DNA from 4 places in the Micromonospora sp. WMMC264 genome. Region 3 is predicted to be linked to each of the others. Evidence: riboswitches for the same ligand, from Rfam matches in the RefSeq annotation. Region 3 holds a riboswitch; each other region holds the start of a gene.

Region 1 (5,263 bases), 3.0 Mb from region 3:
CGTGGTGGTGCTCGGGCACGACTCCTGCGGCGCGGTCCAGGCCGCCCGGGAGGGGGTCCGGACCGGCGCCGCTCCGGCCGGGCACCTGGGAGCGGTGGTGGACGCGGTCTCGCCCAGCCTGCTGCGCGCCGCCCGGCAGGGCATCGACGACCTCGACGGCATCATCGACGTCCACATCGCGCAGACCGTGGAGACGCTGCTGGCCCGGTCCTCCGTGCTGGCCGAGCGGGTCGCGGCGGGCCGGTGCACGGTGGCGGGGATGTCGTACCGGCTCTCCGGCGGCGAGGTGCGGACAGTGGCGCAGGTCCCGGCGTCACTGCCCGCTCCCTCGTCGCCGGCGGACGCGGACGCGGCGCTGGCCGGCTGACCGGAGCGCCGGACGACGAAGGGGCCGCCCACGGGGGCGGCCCCTTCTTGCTGCGTCCAGGTCAGAGCATCGACATGTGGACGTGGTCGGTGTGGTTCGACGGCCCGCTGTACGACCTCCAGCCGGTGGCCGGGAACCAGATCTGCCGGTTCCAGATCACGTAGTAGATGCCCAGCCGGTCGGCGTTGCGGATGAGGAAGGCGGCCACGTCGTTGCCGTACTTGCGGGTGTCGTTGTTGTGCCAGGGTGAGAAGCCGCTGTTCTGCAGCGACCAGTCGCACGCCTTGCCCTTGGGGTGCTCCCACGGCCCGCCCGGCCGGTAACAGCCCACGAAGCGCGTGTAGCCGGCGCGCCGGACCTCCTTGTAGGCGTGCAGCGTCCGCGGCGTGATGCAGCCCGAGGTGGTCGGGTCGTTCTCGCTGCACGACTCGGCCTTCCAGCCGCCGTCGGCGGTGCGGCCGGGGCCGATCTTGGCGACCGGTGAGGTGGCGTCGACCAGGCCGCCGGTGAAGCCGAGGCCGCCGACGAGCTTGAGGGCGCGTTCGGCCTGCACCTTCTCGCGCTCCATCGCGTTCTTCTGCTTCTCCTGCTCTCGCACCTCGGCGTCGAGCGCGATCTTGGCCGTCTCGGCGCGGTTCTTGACCGCGTTGATGGCGGCCAGGCGCTGCGCGTTGAGGAGGTTCAGCTCGTCCAGGGCGTTGACGCGGCGGACGAACGAGTCGGGCGAGTTGCTCTCCAGCAGCATCGCCATCGCGCCCATCCGGCCGGTCCGGTAGGACTGGGCGGCGAGCTGGTTGACCTGCGGGCTGAGCGCCTCGAGTTCGGCCTGTGCCGCCTGTACCTCGGCGGCCAGCCGCCGCTGGCGGTCCTGCGACTTGGCCAGCTTCGCCTTCGCCTGGAGGAAGTTCCGGTTGGCGCTGTCGATCGCCTCGGTGATGAGCGGTGGTTCGCCGTCCTCCTCGTGCCCGGACGGCTTCGGGGCCGCCGCGGCGGGGGCCGCCGTCGCCGAGTTCGGCCCGGCCAGCACTGCCAGCGAGGCCAGCACGGCCACCAGGGGTGTCAGCCAGCGGCGCAGGGGTGGCGTCACAGTGTTCCCTTCCGTCGGCCGCCGACCGGGTTAGCTGACGGGTTCGGGACGGAAGTGGCCCCTACCGCTCGCGCGGATTCACCCCATGTACCTGGTTCCCCGGCTCGCCCGCAGGCGATTGGGCGGCGGCACCGCTGGCGCCGGTGCGCGCCTTCGGCGGTGACCGGCAGCGAGGTTACCCGACAGCACTCCTGCGGATCTACGTCCGGAAGCCGACCAATAGCGAGATTTCGCCGTGGCGCACCGTGACCAGCGTCGCGTTTGAAATCGATGGTCACCGTGCGGAGTGTCACCATGTCGCCTCCGTACTCTTTCCGCCGCCGAGCGCCTCCAGCGCGTCGTCGCGTCCGGTCGGCGGACGGGGCGGCGGGGGTACGGGCGACGCCGGCTCCGGACCGGGCGCGCGCCGTCCGGCGGTGGTCACGATCGCGGCCAGTGCGGTCGTCAGCGGTACGGCGGCGATCAGGCCGAGCGTGGCCACCGCGCTGCGGACGATCTCCTGGGCGAGGAACTCGCTGGTGAGGATCTGGCTCACCGGGCGGGAGTCGGCGACCAGCAGGAGCAGCAGTGGCAGCGACGCGCCCGCGTACGCCAGCACGATGGTGTTGACGGTGGACGCGATGTGGGCCCGGCCGACGCGGGTCGCCGCCCGGTAGAGCTGCCGCCGGGACAGCCCCGGGTTGGCGTGCGCGAGTTCGGTGACGGTGGCCGCCTGGGTGACGGTGACGTCGTCCAGCACGCCCAGCGAGCCGATGATGATGCCCGCCAGCAGCAGTCCGTGCAGGTCCACGTCGCCCTGGAACATGGACAGCGTGGTGGCGTCCTCGCTGCCGAAGCCGGTCAGGTGGGTGGCGGACGTGGCGAGCAGGCCGAGCACGCCGGTGACCACCAGGCTGCCGAGCGTGCCGAGCACCGCCACCGACGTCTGCGCGGTGATCCCGTGCGTCAGGTAGAGCACCACGAACATGATCAACGCGGCGCCCACGATCGCCACCAGCAGCGGCGGCTGGCCGCCACCGATGCCGGGCAGCACGAAGCCGAGCAGGATGGCGAAGCTGGCCGCCAGGCCGCCGAGCGCGGCGAGCCCGCGCCAGCGGCCGAACGCCACGATCGCGGCGGCGAAGAGCACCAGCAGCCAGATCAGCGGCGTGCCGCGCTGGTGCTCGGCGATGTTGTAGGACTTCACCGAAGGGTCGGCCGGGTCGATCAGCTCGACCAGGACGATCTTGTCGCCGACCTCGACCCGGGGCGCGCCCGGTCCGGCCGGGAGCGGCGTCTCGACCTGCCGTCCCGCGTCCGGGCCCTGCTCGGCGGCGACGGTCGCGGTGCCGCAGGGGCCGCCCGCGCCCTCCGGGGCCTCCGGCGTCGGCGGGCAGGGTTCGGTGACCACCCGGGTCACGGTGCCGTGGTAGCGGGGGACGTCCGCGCCGCCGACCGGCTCCCGGTCCTGCCGGGGCCAGAGCACCAGCGCGGCGATCACGGTGAGCGCGAACAGCGGCACCACCACGGCGACGAGCAGCCGCCGTACGCCCGGTGGCGTGGGCGGTGCGGGGCGGGTGTGGTCGGCACCCAAGGCGTCTCTCCCAACGGTCGCGGCGACGCCTGGTCCGCCGGACCGGTCTGGTCACCGGGCCGGCGCGGACGTGTCGACCACGTCCGGGTCGTCGCCCCGACATGGTAGGCAGCCCGGCTGGGTGCTCCCGGACACCGTGACCGGTGACGCGCGCCCCGCGCGGGTCAGGCCAGTCCGGCCCGGCGTCGCCGGTACTCGTCCTCGTCGATCTCGCCGCGGGCGTACCGCTCGTCGAGGATGCGCCGGGCCGCCGTCGGCCCGGACCGCTGCGGGCCGGTCCACCGCACGGCCAGCCAGAGGAGCCCTGCCAGCACCGCCAGCACCGCCAGGGACCAGATCCACATCCAGCCCATCATCGGGCTCTGCCACATCATCGGGCCGCCCTCCGTCCGTCACCGCGGGTCCGCCGGGGCCGGCCTGCCCGCCACTTCGACGGTACGGCCGCACGGGCGCGTCGGCGCGGGTCGATGTGCCCTGCTCGGAGGGGCGGAGGTCCCGTTCAGCCGCGCTTCATCAGGCGGCCGACGGCGGCCATCATCTCGGTCGCCATCTCGTCGGCCCGGCCCTCGGCGGCGCCCTCGTGCATGCAGTGCCGCGCGTGCCCGTCGAGCAGGCCGAGGCCGACCTTGTCCAGCGCCGCCTGGATGGCCGAGATCTGGGTCAGCACGTCGATGCAGTAACGGTCGTCCTCGACCATCTTCTCGATGCCACGGACCTGACCCTCGATCCGGCGGAGCCGGGCGAGGAGCTGGTCCTTGCTGGCGGTGTAGCCCCGGGTCGGGCTGGACGGAGCGGTCATGAGAACGAGGATAGCGTACCCCTCGGGGGTATGCTAACGTTCCGGCTGTACCCCCAGGGGGTATGAGATCGGAGGGCGACATGGAGAGCACCTACCAGGTGAGCGGTATGACCTGCGGCCACTGCGTCAACTCGGTGAGCACCGAGCTGAGCGCGCTTCCGGGCGTCACCGGCGTCCGGGTCGACCTGGCCACCGGCCGGGTCACCGTCACCAGTCAGAACCCGCTGGACACGGACACCGTCCGCGCGGCGGTCGACGAGGCCGGCTACGACCTCGTCGGTGCGTGACGGGTCCACGGGACCCGCAGAACCGAGGAGAAACCATGAACACGGCGACGAAGCTCAGCGGCTTCGCGCTCGGCCTCGTGGCGGTCTTCGGCGCGGCGTACGGGATCGGCAACCTGGCCGATCCCGTCGCCCCGGCCGCCGAGACCCGCCACGACGACAGCGGCAGCGACCACGGGACCGGCGACACCGGTCACGGTGACGAGAACGGCGCCGACGCGCACCTGCCCGGCGGGCTGCTCGTCTCCGAAGGCGGCTACACGCTCCAGCCCGCCACCGCGCCGGCCGGGCAGTTCGCCTTCCGGATCACCGGCCCGGACGGCACGCCGGTCACCCGCTTCGAGGTGGCCCACGACAAGCGCATGCACCTGATCGTCGCGCGCCGGGACCTGTCCGGCTTCCGGCACGTCCACCCGGAGATGGCCGGCGACGGCACCTGGCGGGTCGCCTCCCCGCTCGACGGCCCCGGGGTGTGGCGGGCGTTCGCCGACTTCACGCCCGAAGGCGGCGAGCCGTTGACCCTCGGCCTGGACGTCACGGTCCCCGGCGAGCTGGCCGCCCGGCCGCTGCCGGCGCCGGTGACCAGCACCACCGTCGACGGCTACACAGTCACGCTGACCGGCACGCCGGAGCCGGGCCGGACCAGCCGGCTCACGCTCTCCGTCAGCCGCGACGGGAGACCGGTCACCGACCTTCAGCCCTACCTCGGCGCGTACGGGCACCTGGTGGCGCTGCGGCAGGGCGACCTGGCGTACCTGCACGTGCACCCGGAGGGCACACCCGGCGACGGGCGCACCCCCGCCGGTCCGGCGATCACGTTCGCCGCCGAGGTGCCCTCGGCCGGGGCGTACCGTCTCTACCTGGACTTCCGGCACGGCGACGCGGTGCACACCGCCGAATTCACCGTCCTGGCCGGCGACCCGACCGCGCCGGTATCCACCACCGCACCGACCCCGGACGCCGGACACGGCACGCCGGGGCACGGGCACAGTTGAGCGCCGGAGGTGCCGCGATGACTGCCACGGGAAAGACGCTGCCCACCGCGCCGAACCTGATCGAACTGGCGATCGGCGGGATGACCTGCGCGTCCTGTGCCGCCCGGATCGAGAAGAAGCTCAACCGGATGGACGGCGTCGAGGCGACAGTGAACTAC
Region 2 (5,263 bases), 3.3 Mb from region 3:
GGGATGTAACGTCTGCCCCACGTTTCCGCACCGGCGTGACACACCCCCTGGCACGCCGTCAGAAAGAGGTGGGCCCATGGGACTCCGTCCCAACCTGCTGACCCGGCGTACCGCCGGTGTCGCGACGTCGACCCTCGCGCTGCTGCTCAGCACCGCCGCCGTCGGCGTCGTTCCCGCTGCTTCGGCCTTCTCGGCCGCCCCGGCCGGCGTCTGCGCCGAGCCTGCTGACGCCCACGCCGACGAGCACGCGAACGCTCGCGTCGCGAAGGGCGGCAACGCCAAGCTCGACCCCAACCACCTGACCGCCAAGCAGGTCCAGGACCGGGAGGCCGACCTCGCCGCCGCGCAGCGCGAGCGGGCCAACTTCCGGACCGGCGCGGTCACCCCGCTGGCCACCGTGACGATCCCGGTCGTCGTGCACGTCATCCAGGAGAACAGCACCCGGGCCGGCGGCAACATCACCGACTCGATGATCAACCAGCAGATCACCGTGCTGAACCAGTCGTACGCGGGCTCGACCGGCGGCGCCGCCACCGCCTTCGGCTTCCAGCTCACGAAGATCAACCGGGTGACCAACCCGTCGTGGTACCCGATCGTGCAGGGCTCCTCCGCCGAGCGCTCGATGAAGACCTCGCTGCGTGAGGGCGGCAAGAACACGCTGAACATCTACCTCGGCGAGCTGAGCGACAGCCTGCTGGGCTGGGCGACGTTCCCGAAGCGGACGCTGGACAAGATGGACGGCGTGGTCGTGCTCAACGAGTCGCTGCCCGGCGGCACCGCCACCAACTACAACCAGGGTGACACCGGCACCCACGAGGTCGGCCACTGGCTGAACCTCTACCACACCTTCCAGGGCGGCTGCTCCGGCTCGGGCGACAGCGTCTCCGACACCCCGGCCGAGGCGTCCCCGGCGTACCAGTGCCCGACCGGCCGCGACACCTGCTCGACCGCCGGCAAGGACCCGATCACCAACTTCATGGACTACACGTACGACTCCTGCATGTACCAGTTCACCGCCGGCCAGGCGAGCCGCATGCTCACCGCGTGGAACGCCTACCGCGCAGCCTGACCGCCTCGTACCGCGTACCGGTGCCGGCCCTGTCCTCGGACGGGGCCGGCACCGCTCGTTTCGGGGTCGGGGTCAGGCGGCCGGGCGGCGGGTGTCGAAGCCGTGCCGGCCGCGCCGGCCCTCCGCGCCCACCGGCTCACGCCGGGCCGGTTCGGCCCCGAGCGGGTCGAGCCACACCCGCACCTGCGGCGGAGCGGCGCCGGGCTGGGCGACAGGGTCGCGCCGGGTCAGCATCGCCGCCTCGACTGTGAACTCGAACAGCCGCCAGTCACCATGTGGCGACGCGCGGGCGATCCGGGCCAGCCGCGTCACGGTGGCCGGGTCGGTCACCGGCCGCGCGCGCCCCGCGACGTACGCCTCGTCGTCGCTCTCCTCGGGCGGGAACGAGTGCAGCGCGTAGCGGCCGTCGCGTTCGAGGTCGCGGCGCTTCGGCGAGTCGATGACGAAGCACCATAGGCCGTCGTCGGTGAACACCGGGGAGACCGGGTGGACGCGGGGGCCGCCGTCGGCGCGGACCGTGGCGAGGTAGCCGAAGCCCGGCCCGTACTGCTGCATCAGGAGGCGGATCTCGCCGGCGAGGCGGGGCTCGTCGGCGGCGAATTCGGACCAGGAAGCCATGCGGACATCCTATCGAACACGTGTACGAAGAAGTAGTGCGACACGCAGGTCACCCATACCGGTCGCTATGGTGTTCCGATGCTGCTCTCCGACCGCGACCTGATCTCCGAGATCAAGGCCGGCACGCTCGCGCTGGAGCCCTTCGAGCCCACGCTGGTGCAGCCGTCGAGCATCGACGTACGCCTGGACCGGCTCTTCCGGGTCTTCAACAACCACCTCTACACACACATCGACCCGTCGGTCCAGCAGGACGACCTCACCTCGATGGTGGAGGTGCCCGAGGGCCAGCCGTTCGTGCTGCACCCGGGCGAGTTCGTGCTCGCCTCCACGCTTGAGGTGATCTCGCTGGGCGACCAGCTCGCGGGCCGGCTCGAGGGCAAGTCGAGCCTGGGGCGGCTGGGGCTGCTGACCCACTCGACAGCCGGCTTCATCGACCCCGGCTTCTCCGGCCACGTCACGCTGGAGCTGTCGAACGTGGCGAACCTGCCGATCACGCTCTGGCCCGGCATGAAGATCGGCCAGCTCTGCATCTTCCGGCTCTCCTCGCCGGCCGAGCACCCGTACGGCTCGGCCGTCTACGGCTCGCGTTACCAGGGGCAGCGCGGCCCGACGCCGAGCCGGTCCTGGCAGAGCTGGCGCACCTGGCCGACGCGCTGACGCCGCCCGCAGTTGTTAAGAAGGGCCCCCTCCTCTACCGGAGGCGTTAAGAGGGGGCCCTTCCTTACACGCGGCCGTAGCTGTTGATGTCGCCGTCGTCGACCCGCTTCATCGTGATGGGCTTGCCGGACTGGGAGGCGTGCACCACCCAGCCGTCGCCCACGTACATCGCCACGTGGTGCAGGTCGCTGTAGTAGAAGACGAGGTCGCCGGCGCGCAGCTCGGCCCGGCTGATGCGCTTCGTCACGCCGTGCTGCTGGCGTGCGCTGTGCGGCAGCGAGACGCCGCCCTTGGCCCAGGCCGCCATGGTGAGGCCCGAGCAGTCGAAGTGGTCCGGGCCGGCGGCGCCCCAGACGTAGATCTTGCCGATCTGGGCGCAGGCGAACTTCACCGCCGCTCCGGCCGGGCCGCCGGGATAGCCGGCCGGGCAGGGCGCCGGGCGCAGCGGGCCGCCGCCGCCCTTGCCGTACACCTTGAGCCGCAGCTTCTCCAGCTTGGCGATCTCGGCGTCGATCTGCTTCTTCTTCGCCGCGAGCTGGGCCTCGGTGCGCGCCAGGCCGGCGATCATCTCGTCCAGCGGCTTCTTCTTCGCCGCCAGCTCGTCGCGCAGCGCGGCGACCGAGCGCACCTGCTCGTGCTGGCGGTGCGCGAAGCGGTCGAGCAGCTCCAGGCCGTCGACCAGGTCACCGGGTGAGCGGCTGCCGAGCAGCGCGTTGACCGTGGAGAGGTTGTCGGCCTTGTAGGCGTCGGCGGCGAGGCCGCCGACCTGACCGAGCGCGGCGTCCACCCGCGCCTGGAGGGGTGCGATCTGGCGGCCGAGCGCGTCGGCCTGCCTGCGCCGCGCGGCGAGCTGCTCGCGTACGTCGTTGACCTGCTCGATGACCGGTTCGAGCTTGTTCCAGTCGCGGTCGATCTGGGCCTCGATCTCGGCGACCGAGGGTTCGGCGTGTGCCGCAGTGGCGCCGCCGGTCAGTACGACGGCGGTGCCGACCAGTGCGGCGAGGGCGGTGGTGAAGCGGGACCAGCGGGAACGCGGCGCGGCGCTGGACCGGTCGACCGACCGGTTCGACGACGGCCGCGGGGCATGGAGTGCCACCGGGCGTCCGTACTCCTTCTTCCGTACCGCCTACCGGGTTAGCTGACGGATTCGGGCGGGAAGGGAGCCGCCCTACCGCAGCAGCGCTGCGGATTCACCCCAGGTACCTGGTTCCCCGGCTCGCCCGGAGGCGACTCGGCGGTGTCGGACCGTCACCGACCGGGTTGGACGGTGAGACGTGCGGCCGACGATTCACCAGAGTAGGGACCACCGTTATCGATCCGCAACTTCCAGCGCCGTGACACTCCGTACGCGATCCAGCGCCACACCGCGCACGGAGGTGAAATTTTCTTTCACGACTGATTACTTACTGGAAAGGTATTGACCGTCGCGGGTGTGCGGAGTGAGGGTGGAAACGCAGTGACCCCCATCCCTGTCCAGGAGGTTCGATGCATCTCTCCGCCCCGCCGTCGGGCAGACGGATACTGCTCGCCGCCGCCGTGGCCACGGCCACCGCGCTGGCGACCACCGGCCCGGTTACCGCCGCGCCGGACACGTCCGCGCCCGCGAGCGACCGGCAACAACAATACGCCGCCGCCGCGGCCGAGTACGGCGTGCCCCAGAACGTGCTGCTCGGTGTCTCCTATCTGGAGTCCCGCTGGGACACCCACCCGGGTCAGCCCAGCACCAGCGGCGGCTACGGCCCGATGCACCTGACCGACGCCGCGCACATCCTCGCCACGCCGGGCAGCGCCCACGTCGACGAGGACGAGGACCCGCGCGGCGACGACTCCCGGCCGCTGAAGCTCGACCCGGCCACCGCCGCCGCGCCGACGCGGGAGACGCCGCTGCCGAGCGCCTCGCTCCAGACGCTCGACGCGGCCGCCGCGCTCACCGGGCTGGACGCGGGGACGCTGCGCACCGACCCGGCCGCGAACATCCGCGGCGGCGCGGCGCTGCTGTCGTCGTACCAGAAGGCTCTGGGCGGGCCGGTCGGCGCCGGCACCGACCCGGCGGCCTGGTACGCCGCGGTGGCCCGCTACTCCGGCGCGGACACCGCCGACGCGGCGGCGGCCTTCGCCGACGAGGTCTACGACCAGCTCGGCCAGGGCGCCACCCGGACCACCGACGACGGCCAGCGGGTCACGCTCGCCGCCACCGCCGCGAAGCCGGACCGCTCCCGGCTGGCCCGCCTCGGCCTGCGCACCGCGCAGCGGCCGGACGGGCTGGAGTGCCCGGTCCGGCTGGCCTGCGAGTGGATTCCCGCGCCCTACGAGCAGCTCAGCGACGACCCGGGCGACTACGGCAACCACGACCTGGCTGACCGGCCGAAGCAGCAGAAGATCGAGTACATCGTCATCCACGACACCGAGGGCTACTTCGGCCCGAGCGTCGACCTGGTGAAGCGGGCCGACTACCTGGGCTGGCACTACACGCTGCGCTCGGTGGACGGCTACATCGCCCAGCACATCAAGACCAAGGACGTCGGCTGGCACGCCGGCAACTGGTACGTCAATGCCAAGTCCATCGGCCTGGAGCACGAGGGCTTCGCCGGCCAGGGCACCTGGTACACCGAGGCGATGTACCGCACCTCCGCCAAGCTGGTCCGCCACCTGGCGCTGAAGTTCGGCATCCCGATGGACCGGCAGCACATCATCGGCCACGACAACGTGCCCGGCATCACCGCCGCCAACGTGGGCGGCATGCACTGGGACCCGGGGCCCTACTGGGACTGGTCGCACTACTTCGACCTGATGAAGGCGCCGTTCCGCGGCACCGGCACGGCGAAGACCGGCCTGGTCACCATCGACCCGGACTTCGCCACCAACCGGCCCGCGTTCACCGGTTGCAACCAGCAGCCGCCGGGCGTCCCGACGCCCACC
Region 3 (5,263 bases):
CTCGCCGGCCTGCGTGGTGGGCGACGCGCACGACATGACGCCGACGCTGGAGAAGATGTACCGGGCGATGGGCCAGGAAGTGCCCCAGGTCAAGCGGATCCTGGAGCTGAACCCGGCCCACCCGCTGGTCACCGGGCTGCGCAAGGCGCACGGTGAGGGCGGCGACACGGCCGCGCTGACCGAGACCGCCGAGCTGCTGTACGGCATGGCGTTGCTGGCCGAGGGCGGCGAGCTGGCCGACCCGGCCCGGTTCACCCGCATCCTGGCCGACCGCCTGGCCCGCGGCCTGTAGCCCGACCCGACCCGGCCCGCTTGATCGACTCCACTACGCCGAGGTGGCGGTACCTGGGTGCCCCCGATGCCTCCACCTCGGCGAGCTGGTGTCGATCAAGCGCCGGGAAGTCGATCCGGGTGGTTGTCGGGTCAGTCCTTCGCCGGGCTCGTGCGGGCGGCTGGCTGCCGCTTGATCGACTCCAGCTCGCCGAAGTGGTGGTATCAGGCGGGCTCTGACCCCGCCACTTCGCCGAGCTGGTGTTGATCACCTGGGGCGTCCCGGAATGAGGAAGATCGATCCCAGTTGGAGGGACGCTCGGGGCTCTAGATGAGTGAGGGCTCTGGCGGAGATGGTCTTGCGGGCCCGCGTCGGCGGGGCGGCCCCAATGCGCAGGTGTCGAGCGGGTGGATCTGACGGAGCGCCGCTTGGCGAGCGTCGGCTGATGTCGGGCTCTTGTCGAAGGCTGTTGATCGGCTGTGTCCGGGCGGTTGTCGTGGCTTGTGCTTGATCGACACCATTGCGCCGAAGTGGTGGCATCGGACGGGTTCTGACCCCGCCACCTCGGCGAGACGGGTCTGTTCAGGGGAGCGCGGGGTAGAGCGCTGCCACCCCACCGGACAGCCCCGCCTGGACCCGGCGGGCGACGTCGTCGGCCAGGATCTCGTAGCTGCCGGACTCGATGCCGTCGGCGGCGAGCCGGGCGACGTCGGCCGGGTGCGCCTTCGGGCCGGGCACGGCGGCGGCCATCTCGGTGTCCATGTAGCCCACGTGCAGCCCGGCGACCCGGACGCCCCGGCCGGCCAGTTCCAGGCGCAGCGCGTTCGTCATCGACCACTCGGCGGCCTTGGCCGCGCCGTACGCGCCGACGCCGGGGATCGTGAACCAGGACAGCGCCGACAGCACGTTCAGGATCGTGCCGCCGCCGTTCGCCGCGATCCGGGGCGCGAACGCGCGTACCACCGACAGCGTGCCGAGGTAGTGCGTCTCCAGCTCCAGCCGGATCTGCGCGAGGTCACCGTCGAGCAGGTCGGCGCCGGTGCTCACGCCGGCGTTGTTCACCAGCAGCGTCACGTCACCGGCCCGCTCCGCGGCGGCGGCCACCGAGGCGGGGTCGGTGATGTCGAGGCGTACCGGGGTGACGCCGGGCAGGTCGACGGTGTCCGGGTTGCGGGCGCCGGCCCAGACGGTCGCGCCGCGCGCGACGAGTTCGGCGGCCAGGTGCCGGCCGAAGCCACGGTTGGCGCCGGTGACCAGGGCGGTGCTTCCAGCGATCTTCATGTCTCGCTCCGAGGGGTGGGAAAGGAAGGTGGGTCAGGCGGACAGCAGGCCCGGACCGGGCAGGACGGCCAGCTCGCCGGGCGGTACGTCGTGTCCGGCGTCGCAGCGCAGCCGGGCGTGCACGGCCGCGCCGCACTCGTCGTGGGTCAGCCGGACGGCCGGGCCGGCCTCGTCGGCGGCGTACGTGTCGCCCCACTGCCGCAGCGCGACCAGCACCGGGATCAGGTCGCTGCCCTTGGCGGTGAGCACGTACTCGTCGCGGGTGCGCTGCCCGGGCTCGCGGTAGGGGCGCCGGTCGAGCAGCCCGTCGGCGACGAGCTGCTTGAGGCGTGCGGCGGCGACGGGCTCGCTGACGCCGACCCGCCGCGCGAAGTCGTCGAAGCGGCGGGTGCCGAACGACGCCTCGCGCAGCAGGAGCAGCGTCGTGCGGTTGCCGACCACCTCCAGCGCCCGGGCGATCGAGCAGTTGGCGGTGGACCAGGAGTCACGCTGCGCAAGGAGGTCCGTCATGGCGTCGACGGTACCCCCTGACTTAGGAAATCAAAAGTCAGCTACCTCACAGCTGGCCGGGGAAGAAGCCGTGCCGGGCCAGCGGCTCGACGATCTGGTGCTCCTCGTACGACAGGTGCGACAGCAGCGTGTCGGTGAGCAGGTCCACCGCCTCCTGGAGCTGCGTGAAGTCGCCGGGCCGGTGGACCAGTTCCACGAGCGCCCGGTCGACGCCCTCCACCACCCCGTGGATCACCACGTGTTCCTCCTCGAGGCGGTCGAGCACGGCCGCCAGCCCGGCCTCGGAGCGGCGCAGGTGCGGGAAGATCGAGGCGTCCTCCAGCCCGTGGTGCTGGGTGACCATGGTGCAGTAGGCCGCGCAGTACGCCCCGAGCGTCCAGTTGTTCTGCCGCATGGTCATCTCGTTGAGCGCCGCCCGCGCCCGGCCCGGCGAGACAGCGCCCCGCTTGACCTGTTCCAGCAGGTCGCGCACCTGGGCCAGCTCCTGGCGCAGGTGGTCGTGCACGTCCACCAGGTGCTGCCCGGCGGCCTGCCCCCGGGGTGGGTAGACCTGGCCGGCCGGAGGCGGCGGGGCGGTCGGCCGGGTCGACTCGTCCCAGGGGCGGCGCGCGCTCAGACGTACCCCCGGGTCGGGGGTGGGGGTGACCGCCAGCGTGGCCGCGCCGCCGGTGGCGGCCGTGTCGTCGGCGACCGCGCGGGCCCCGCTGCCGGGCGCGGTGCGCTCGGCGGCGACGAGTTCGCGGACCGCCGGCGCGACCTCCTGGGCGAAGATCTGGATCGCGCGCGGCTCGTCGCTGCCGAGGATGAACGTGGTGACGCCGTGCTCCAGCGTGAGCCCGGCCAGCTCCTCCACCCACTGCTCCGGCGGGCCGGCCAGGAAGCCGGCCGACGAGCGCGCGAACGTGCCGGTCACGTTGAGCATGCGGCGGATCTCGGCCGGGTCGCGCCCGGCAGCCTGCGCGCCCTCGTCCACGAGCGCGTTCAGGGCGGGCAGCTCGTCGGGGCCCTTGGGCAGGTAGGACAGGGAGGGCAGCCAGCCGTCCGCGGCGCGGCCGACCAGGCGCAGCATGCGCGGCTTGTACGCGCCGACCCAGATGCCCACCCGATGCGCGGGCGCCGGGCCGCGCTTGGCGCCGACCACCCGGTAGTGCTCGCCGTCGACGCGGATCATGCCGCGGCGGTCGGTGTCCCAGACCTCGCGGATCACCCGGATCGCCTCGTCCAGGGCCTCGACCGCCGCGCCGGGGGACAGGCGCCGCCCGCCCGTCGCCTCGATCGCGTCCCAGAACGCGCCCGCGCCGAGTCCCATCTCGACCCGGCCGCCGGTGAGCAGGTCCAGGCTGGCCACGCTGCGGGCCAGCACCACCGGCTGGCGCAGCGGCAGGTTGAGCACGTTGCCGGCCAGGTGGATGCGCTCGGTGACGGCGGCCACGTAGGACATCAGCGTCCAGGTGTCCAGGAAGCCCGGCTGGTACGGGTGGTCCTGGAACGTGACCAGGTCCAGCCCGACCTGTTCGCAGAGCGTGGCCAGCGCCACAACCTGGTCGGGCTGCCCGGCGGCGGGCGTGATGAAGCCGCCGAAGGTCAGCTCGTGTCCGTGATCGGTCATCCGTCCCGCCCCTCCCGTGATCTTGCTCGGCCCTGCCACGGTAGCTCCACAGGTGGTAGCCCGGCCGGGTGAACACCATCACAAGAAGTGGACGATCGTCGCAAACCGTCCTTAGCGTCGGTTTCGTTCGCATTCGCGGGCACCGCGGGCCGGAAACGCCAAATCCCGCCGCCGGCCCCGGTAACCGAACCTCGTGCGGGAGCGGGGGAACCACACGTTCCACGGTGCATCGTCACCTCGGGGTGAAGCCGCCACCGGCGGCCGGGCTCCTCGGCCCGAACCCGACAGCTCACCTCGTCGGCGTGGAGGAATCCACATGGCAACTGCATACTCGGCCCGAAGCCGCCGTACCGCTCTCGGTGCGGTGGTGACCGGCGCCGCCGTCGGCGTCGCGACCCTGTTCGGCCCGGCCGCACCGGCCAGCGCGGGCGTCAACTGGGACGCGGTCGCGCGCTGCGAGTCCGGCGGCAACTGGAAGATCAACACCGGCAACGGCTACTACGGCGGGCTCCAGTTCTCCCGCGCCACCTGGAACGGCTACGGCGGCCAGAAGTACGCCGCCCGCGCCGACCTGGCCAGCCGGTCCGAGCAGATCGCCGTCGCGGAGAAGGTGTTGCGCGGCCAGGGCATCGGCGCGTGGCCGGTCTGCGGCAAGAAGGGCGGCTCGGCGAACGCCGCGGCGACCCGGTCCGAGCGGGCGGCCCCGAAGAAGGCCACCTCGAAGAAGTCCGCCCCGAAGCGGGCCGCCACGCGCAAGACCGCGCCGGAGCGGGCCGCGACGACTGCGGCGCCGCAGCCGTCGGCCGGGACGTACGTGGTCCGGCGCGGGGACACGCTGTCGGAGATCGCCGTGGCGCAGCGCGTCGACGGCGGCTGGCGTGCCCTGCACGAGCGCAACCGGGCAGTGGTCGGCGACGACCCCGGCCTGATCTTCCCCGGTCAGCGGCTGCGTCTGCGCTGATCTGGTCCGGACGCCCGGCCGGTTCGACCCGGCCGGGCGTCCGGCCGCCCGCGACACGCCGCGCCGCCGGTGTCCGGCCTGCTCGCGGCGCCGGACGCCACCCGTGACGGCCGCTGACCGCGATTCGTCGGAGCCGGTTGCTAGGGTCACGATGATCGGCTCAGACGTGAAGAAAGCGCGGAAATGACCAACGATCCGTTCTCGGCGGCCGCGAGCATCGACGAACTGCTGACCCGCACGCAGCAGGCGCTCACCGCGATGCGCTCCCGGGCCTCGGAGCACGCCGACGGCGAGCCGGGCGACCTGCTGCGCGCCGAGGGCACCGCAGCCGACGGCCGAGTCCGCGCGGTCGCCGTTCAGGGCGGCCGGCTGGATTCCGTGACGATCGACCCGGACTTGGCCGGCGAGCCCCTCGACGTCCTCTGCGGACATGTCACCGCCGCCGCCAACGCCGCGCTGTCCGAGCTGGACGCCCGGGTCAGCGCGTCGGCGCGGGCCGACGCCGACGCGCTCGCCGCCCGGCTCGGCAGCATGGGTGACCAGGCCGAGCTGTTCGGTCGCGCGATGCACGAGGCGGCCGCGCGGATCCACCGCGACCGCGGCACGGCGTCCCAGGCCGGGCGTCCGGCCT
Region 4 (5,263 bases), 1.7 Mb from region 3:
TGTCGATCGTGAAGTCGGTGCGGCCGGGTGGTGTCGTCCAGATCGCGCCCCGTGGGGAGATCGACGTCGACACCGCGTACGAGGTGCGGGAAGCGATCGCCGAGGTGCTCGCGAAGGGCCGTCCCTCGCGCATCGAGCTGAACATGCGGCTCGTCACGTTCATCGACTCGGTCGGCATCAGCGCCATGGTGGCCGGCTTCCAGACCTGCGAGGTCAGTGGCGTCAAGCTCGTGGTCACCGAGCCGAGCCGGTTCGTGCACCGGCAGCTCTGGGTGACCGGCCTGCTCGGCCTCTTCGGCGCTCCCGAGCCGTGGTTCGCCGACGACACCCCCGAGGTGCTGCCCGGCGCCTGAGCGCCGTTCGCACCCCCTGCGGCCAGGGGACCTTCTACCCGTTGCCAGCCCGGCGTCGGTACGGGACGATCGTCGCGACGTACGACGGCGAGGGGGCCCGCTTGCAGAGCAGCGACAGCTTCAGCTACACCGTGCAGGCCCGGTGCAGCCGGGCCGACGCGGTGGCACTGCTGGGTGACCTGAGTCGCCAGGGCGAGCTGCATCCGCTGATCGTCCGGGTCCGGCAGCTGCCGGCCCGGCCGGGCGCGCTGGCCAGCTACGCGATCACCGACCGGCTGCAACTGGGCCCGCTGCACTTCCCGGTCACGTACCAGGCGGACGTGCTGGTCGCGAGCGAGGACGAGGTGGTCACTGTGGCCCGGCAGCAGCCGGCGACGACGGTGCGCAACCACACCCGGCTGCGCGACGAGCCCGACGGCACCGTGCGCATCGACGTGGAGATCACGCTCACCGCGCCGGCGCCGCTGTTCGGGTACGCGTTCCGCCAGGCCCGGGCGGCTCACCTGAGCCTGGCGGCCCGTCTCGGCGCGACGCTGGAGGGCCGGCCCGATCCGGCCGGCCCCCCGGGAGCGCGCTAGTACACCGACAGGTGCACGTGGTTGGTGTGGTCGCTGGACGGGTCTCCGTTGCCGCCGCTGTACGACTTCCACCCGCTGCTGGGCAGCCAGATCTGCTTGAACCAGATCACGTAGAGCACGGCGAGCGGGTCGGCGTTGCGCACGAAGTACGCGGCCAGGTTGTTGCCGTACGTCCGGTCACCGCCGCTGGCCACGCCGCCGAAGCCGTTCTTCTGGGCGGCGAAGTCGCAGGCCCGCCCCTTCGGGTGCTCGCCCGAGCCGCTGGGCCGGTGGCACGAGACGTACCTGGTGAAACCGGCCGCCTTGGCCTGCTGCAGCGCGTGCAGCGTCCGCGGGGTGATGCAGCCGTTGGCCGGGGTCGGGTCGTTGACGCTGCACGACTCCGACGGCCACGAGCCGTCCGAGTTGCGTGGTGCGGGCTTCGCGTTCTTGCTTGAGGTGCCCTGGACGCTGCCGCCGCCGCTGCTGTTGTTGCGGGCGGAACGTTCGTTCGCCACTTCGAGCGCGCGCTCGGCCTGCTCCTTGCGCTTGCCCATCACCTCGACCTGCTTGCGTTGCTCGCGGATCTCGGTGTCGAGCGCGGCCCGGGTGCGGGTGGCCTCGTCCCGGGTGGTGATCAGCTCGCGCACCGTGCGGTCCTCGTGCGCGGCGACCTGTTCCAGCGTGGCGGCCCGGTCCATGAAGCCCGCCGGGCTGCTGCTGTCGAGCAGCGCGGCGGCGGTGCCGAGCCGCCCGGCGCGGTACGCCACCCCGGCGATCTCACCGACCTTGGCGTCACGTACGGCCAGCTCGGCGCCGACCTTCGCGAGCTGGTCGTTGAGCTGCTTCTGGCGGTCCACCGACCGGTTCAGCGCGGCCTTCGCCTCCAGCCAGCCCTTGCTGGCCGCGTCGAGTTGGGCGCGCAGCTCGGGCGTGCCGCCCTCGTCGTCGCCGGGCGCGGCGGCGAGCAGGGCGGTCCGGGGCGCCGCCGAGGCGGGGGAGGCCGGAACGGTCGCGACGCCGACAGTCAGCGTCGCGACGAGCAGGGCCGCCAACCGGGCGGCCGTCCGTCGTACAGGTGCCACTGGGGGCATTCACATGTCCTTCCGTCAACCGCCGACCGGGTTAGCTGACGGGTTCGGGACGGAAGATCCCTACCGCTGACGCGGATGCACCCCACGTACGTGGTTCCCCGGCTCGCCCCTTCGGGCGATTAGGCGACGGCCACCCCACCTGCGCCCGTGACGCCGGTGGCTGCGGCCGCGACCGAGCCTACCGGCGCGGCCCGGGCGTGGCTCCGTTGCGCAGTGCCGCATGGTGGGGCAAAACCGACATAAGTGTACAGCAGTCACGGTGATTTAAGTCTGCCCTAATCACCACTCGGTCTTTCCGCACACTCCGGCTGACGCTCCGGGTTCGACCTGCAACGTGGCGTGATCGATGGAGAAGTCCTCGTGCAGCGCCGTCCGCGCGGCGGCCAGCACCCCGGCCGGGTCCACGCCCGGGTCGGTGGTCAGGTGCGCCGAGGCCACCTCCATGCCCGAGGTGAGCGTCCAGACGTGCAGGTCGTGCACCTCGGCCACGCCGGGGACCGCGGCCAGTCGGTCGTGCACGGCGGTCACCTGGAGGTGCTCCGGCGCCGCCTGCACCAGGATGCGCACCGCGGCCCGGCCGAGCCGCCAGGTGCGCGGCAGGATGAACAGGCCGATCCCGACGGCGACCAGTGGGTCCGCCCACCACCAGTCGGTCACCGCGATGACCAGCGCCGCGGCGATCACGCCGAGCGAGCCGAGCAGGTCGCCGAGCACCTCCAGGTACGCGCCGCGCAGGTTGATGCTCTCCTTCGCCCCGGCGCGCAGCAGCGCGAAGGCGACGATGTTGGCGAGCAGGCCGAGCACCGCCACCACGAGCATCGGGCCGGCCAGCACCTCCGGCGGCTCGCCGAAGCGGCGTACCGCCTCGATCAGGACGTAGACCGCGACGGCGCCGAGCAGCACGGCGTTGGCGAGGGCGGCGAGCACCTCCAGCCGGTAGAGGCCGAACGTGCGCTGCGGGTCGGTGCCGGCGCGCCGGGTGGCGGTGATCGCCGCGAGGGCCATGCCGATGCCGAGCACGTCGGTGAACATGTGCCCGGCGTCGGAGAGCAGGGCGAGCGAGCCGGTGGTGAAGGCGGCCACCGCCTCGACCACCATCAGGACGGCGAGCAGCGCGAACGCGGCCCAGAGCCGGCCTGCGTGGCGGTGTGCCGCGTTGGCCACCGCGCTGCTGTGGTCATGACCTGCGCCCACGCCAACACCCTCCCTGCCGCGTACCGGCCGGGCCCAATGTATGCTCACATCGCTATGTATGCAAGTGAACTGTGGGTGGCGCGGGCGTGGCCCCTCACCCCACCGGGTCGAGCGTGGTGAGGCGCTGGGTCGCCCGGGACAGCGCCACGTAGAGCGTGCGCACGCCCGAGCCCGGATCGGCCCGGATCTCGCTCGGCGCCACCAGCACCACGCCGTCGTACTCCATGCCCTTGGCCTGGAGGCTGGTCACCACCTGGAGCCGGCCCGCGCCGAGCGCGCCCAGCCAGCCGGCCACCTCGTCCCGGCGCGGCACCGGCGTGATCACGCCGACGGTGCCCTCCACCTGGCCGAGCAGCGCCTCGGCCGCCTCGACGGTGGCCGCCGGCAGCTCGGCGGCGGGCACCGTGCGTTCCACCGGCGGAACGCCTGTGGACCGGACCGCGTCGGGCAGCGGCAGATCCGGGTAGAGCCGGCGGATCTCCGCCGCCGCCACCGCGAAGATCTCCGCCGAGTTGCGGTAGTTGGTGGTCAGCTCGTAGCGGTGCCGCTTGCGCCGGCCCAGCGCCTGGTCCCGGGCCCGGTCCAGCTCCTGCGGGTCGCCGGTCCAGGCGGTCTGCGCCGGGTCGCCGACCACCGTCCAGGACGCCAGCCGCCCGCGCCGGCCGATCATCCGCCACTGCATCGGCGAGACGTCCTGCGACTCGTCCACCACCACGTGCGCGTAGTCGCGGTAGTCGGCCGGACGCTCCCGGGCCGCCGCGCGGGCGGCGCGCTGCCGATCGGCGTACGTGCTCAGCTCGCGCACGCCACCGGCGAGCTGGTACGGGTCGCGCTTGGGCCGGGCCCGCTGCACCGGCTTGCCCAGCAGCGCGTCCAGCTCGTCCAGCAGCGCGATGTCCGCCACCGTCAGCCCGTCGGTCGCGAGCGTGCGGTACGCCTGCCCGAGCAACCGGATCTCGGCCGAGGAGAGGATCCCCCCGGCGTAGCGGCGCAGCCGGTCCGGGCGGGCCAGCCAGTCCAGCACGTGCCGGGGGTGCAGCCGGGGCCACCACGCCTTGAGGAACTCGCGGAACTCCGGCCGCTCGATGATCTCGTCCTCGAACGCGGGCTGCTCCGGCAGCCGGCCCACCCGCAGCGTGCGGGCCTGCGCGTAGAGCGCGGCGAGCACCGCGTCGAACGCCGCCCGGCGTACCTCGTTGCGGCGCGCGCCCCGGGCCAGCGTCCGGTCCCGGATCGCGTCCAGCGCGGGGCGCTCCAGGCGCAGCAGCTCACCCCGGTACAGCAGGCGCAGCTCGGCGGGGGAGTCCGGCACCGCGTCGCGGACCGCGCGTTCCAGCACCCGGCGCATCCGCAGCGAGCCCTTCACCGCCGCCACGTCCGGCGGGTCAGTCCGCGACGCGGACAGGCCGGGGAAGAGCGAGCCGAGCGAGTGCAGCGTGGCGGTCTCCTCGCCCAGTGAGGGCAGCACCGAGGCGATGTACTCGACGAACACGCCGGACGGGCCGACCACCAGGATGCCGCCGCCGGCGTACCGGGCCCGGTCGGAGTAGAGCAGGTACGCGGCCCGGTGCAACGCCACCGCCGTCTTGCCGGTCCCCGGGCCGCCGGAGACGATCGTGACGCCGTTGCCGGGGGAGCGGATCGCCTCGTCCTGCTCGCGCTGGATGGTGGCGACGATGTCGCGCATGCCCCGGCCGGTGGCCCGGGACAACGTGGCCAGCAGCGCTCCGTCACCGACCACCGCCATGTCCGGCGGCGCGGCCTCCGGGTCCAGCAGGTCGTCCTCGATCCGGGTGACCTTCTCCGAGGCCGACTGGATCGTGCGCCGGCGTACCACGCCGCGCGGCTCGGCGGGCGTGGCCTGGTAGAACGCGGCGGCGGCTGGGGCCCGCCAGTCCACCACCAGCGTCTCCGCGTCCACGCCCCGCACGCCCAGGCGGCCGACGTGCAGCACCTGCCCGGTACGCAGGTCCAGCCGCCCGAACACCAGCCCCTCGTGCTCGGCGTCCAGCACGTGCCGGCGCTGGGCGGCGTGGAAGACCATCGCATCCCGCTCGACCAGCGC

What was found. A riboswitch is a leader RNA that binds a small molecule or an ion and turns the genes downstream of it on or off. The one in region 3 is predicted to bind cyclic di-AMP.
Region 1: it holds a riboswitch for cyclic di-AMP, as region 3 does, so the genes downstream of both, O7542_RS23225 (hypothetical protein) here and O7542_RS09415 (transglycosylase family protein) in region 3, are expected to answer to the same signal.
Region 2: it holds a riboswitch for cyclic di-AMP, as region 3 does, so the genes downstream of both, O7542_RS25545 (C40 family peptidase) here and O7542_RS09415 (transglycosylase family protein) in region 3, are expected to answer to the same signal.
Region 4: it holds a riboswitch for cyclic di-AMP, as region 3 does, so the genes downstream of both, O7542_RS02865 (hypothetical protein) here and O7542_RS09415 (transglycosylase family protein) in region 3, are expected to answer to the same signal.

Annotation. Positions count from the first base shown of each region.
Region 1 is NZ_CP114907.1:5,296,394-5,301,656, reverse strand. It holds gene O7542_RS23230 (carbonic anhydrase) at 1-367, shown strand, start outside; gene O7542_RS23225 (hypothetical protein) at 429-1,454, opposite strand; cyclic di-AMP (ydaO/yuaA leader) riboswitch at 1,458-1,589, opposite strand; gene O7542_RS23220 (YibE/F family protein) at 1,744-3,027, opposite strand; gene O7542_RS23215 (SHOCT domain-containing protein) at 3,192-3,401, opposite strand; gene O7542_RS23210 (metal-sensitive transcriptional regulator) at 3,527-3,826, opposite strand; gene O7542_RS23205 (heavy metal-associated domain-containing protein) at 3,907-4,113, shown strand; gene O7542_RS23200 (hypothetical protein) at 4,149-5,105, shown strand; gene O7542_RS23195 (heavy metal translocating P-type ATPase) at 5,123-5,263, shown strand, end outside.
Region 2 is NZ_CP114907.1:5,750,319-5,755,581, forward strand. It holds gene O7542_RS25530 (zinc metalloprotease) at 77-1,069, shown strand; gene O7542_RS25535 (pyridoxamine 5'-phosphate oxidase family protein) at 1,142-1,687, opposite strand; gene dcd (dCTP deaminase) at 1,766-2,344, shown strand; gene O7542_RS25545 (C40 family peptidase) at 2,409-3,440, opposite strand; cyclic di-AMP (ydaO/yuaA leader) riboswitch at 3,454-3,591, opposite strand; gene O7542_RS25550 (peptidoglycan recognition family protein) at 3,830-5,263, shown strand, end outside.
Region 3 is NZ_CP114907.1:2,263,620-2,268,882, forward strand. It holds gene htpG (molecular chaperone HtpG) at 1-292, shown strand, start outside; gene O7542_RS09400 (SDR family oxidoreductase) at 854-1,552, opposite strand; gene O7542_RS09405 (helix-turn-helix domain-containing protein) at 1,586-2,062, opposite strand; gene O7542_RS09410 (LLM class flavin-dependent oxidoreductase) at 2,109-3,671, opposite strand; cyclic di-AMP (ydaO/yuaA leader) riboswitch at 3,844-3,989, shown strand; gene O7542_RS09415 (transglycosylase family protein) at 3,988-4,632, shown strand; gene O7542_RS09420 (YbaB/EbfC family nucleoid-associated protein) at 4,816-5,263, shown strand, end outside.
Region 4 is NZ_CP114907.1:601,920-607,182, forward strand. It holds gene O7542_RS02855 (STAS domain-containing protein) at 1-353, shown strand, start outside; gene O7542_RS02860 (SRPBCC family protein) at 395-931, shown strand; gene O7542_RS02865 (hypothetical protein) at 928-2,004, opposite strand; cyclic di-AMP (ydaO/yuaA leader) riboswitch at 2,009-2,140, opposite strand; gene O7542_RS02870 (cation diffusion facilitator family transporter) at 2,284-3,198, opposite strand; gene O7542_RS02875 (AAA family ATPase) at 3,293-5,263, opposite strand, start outside.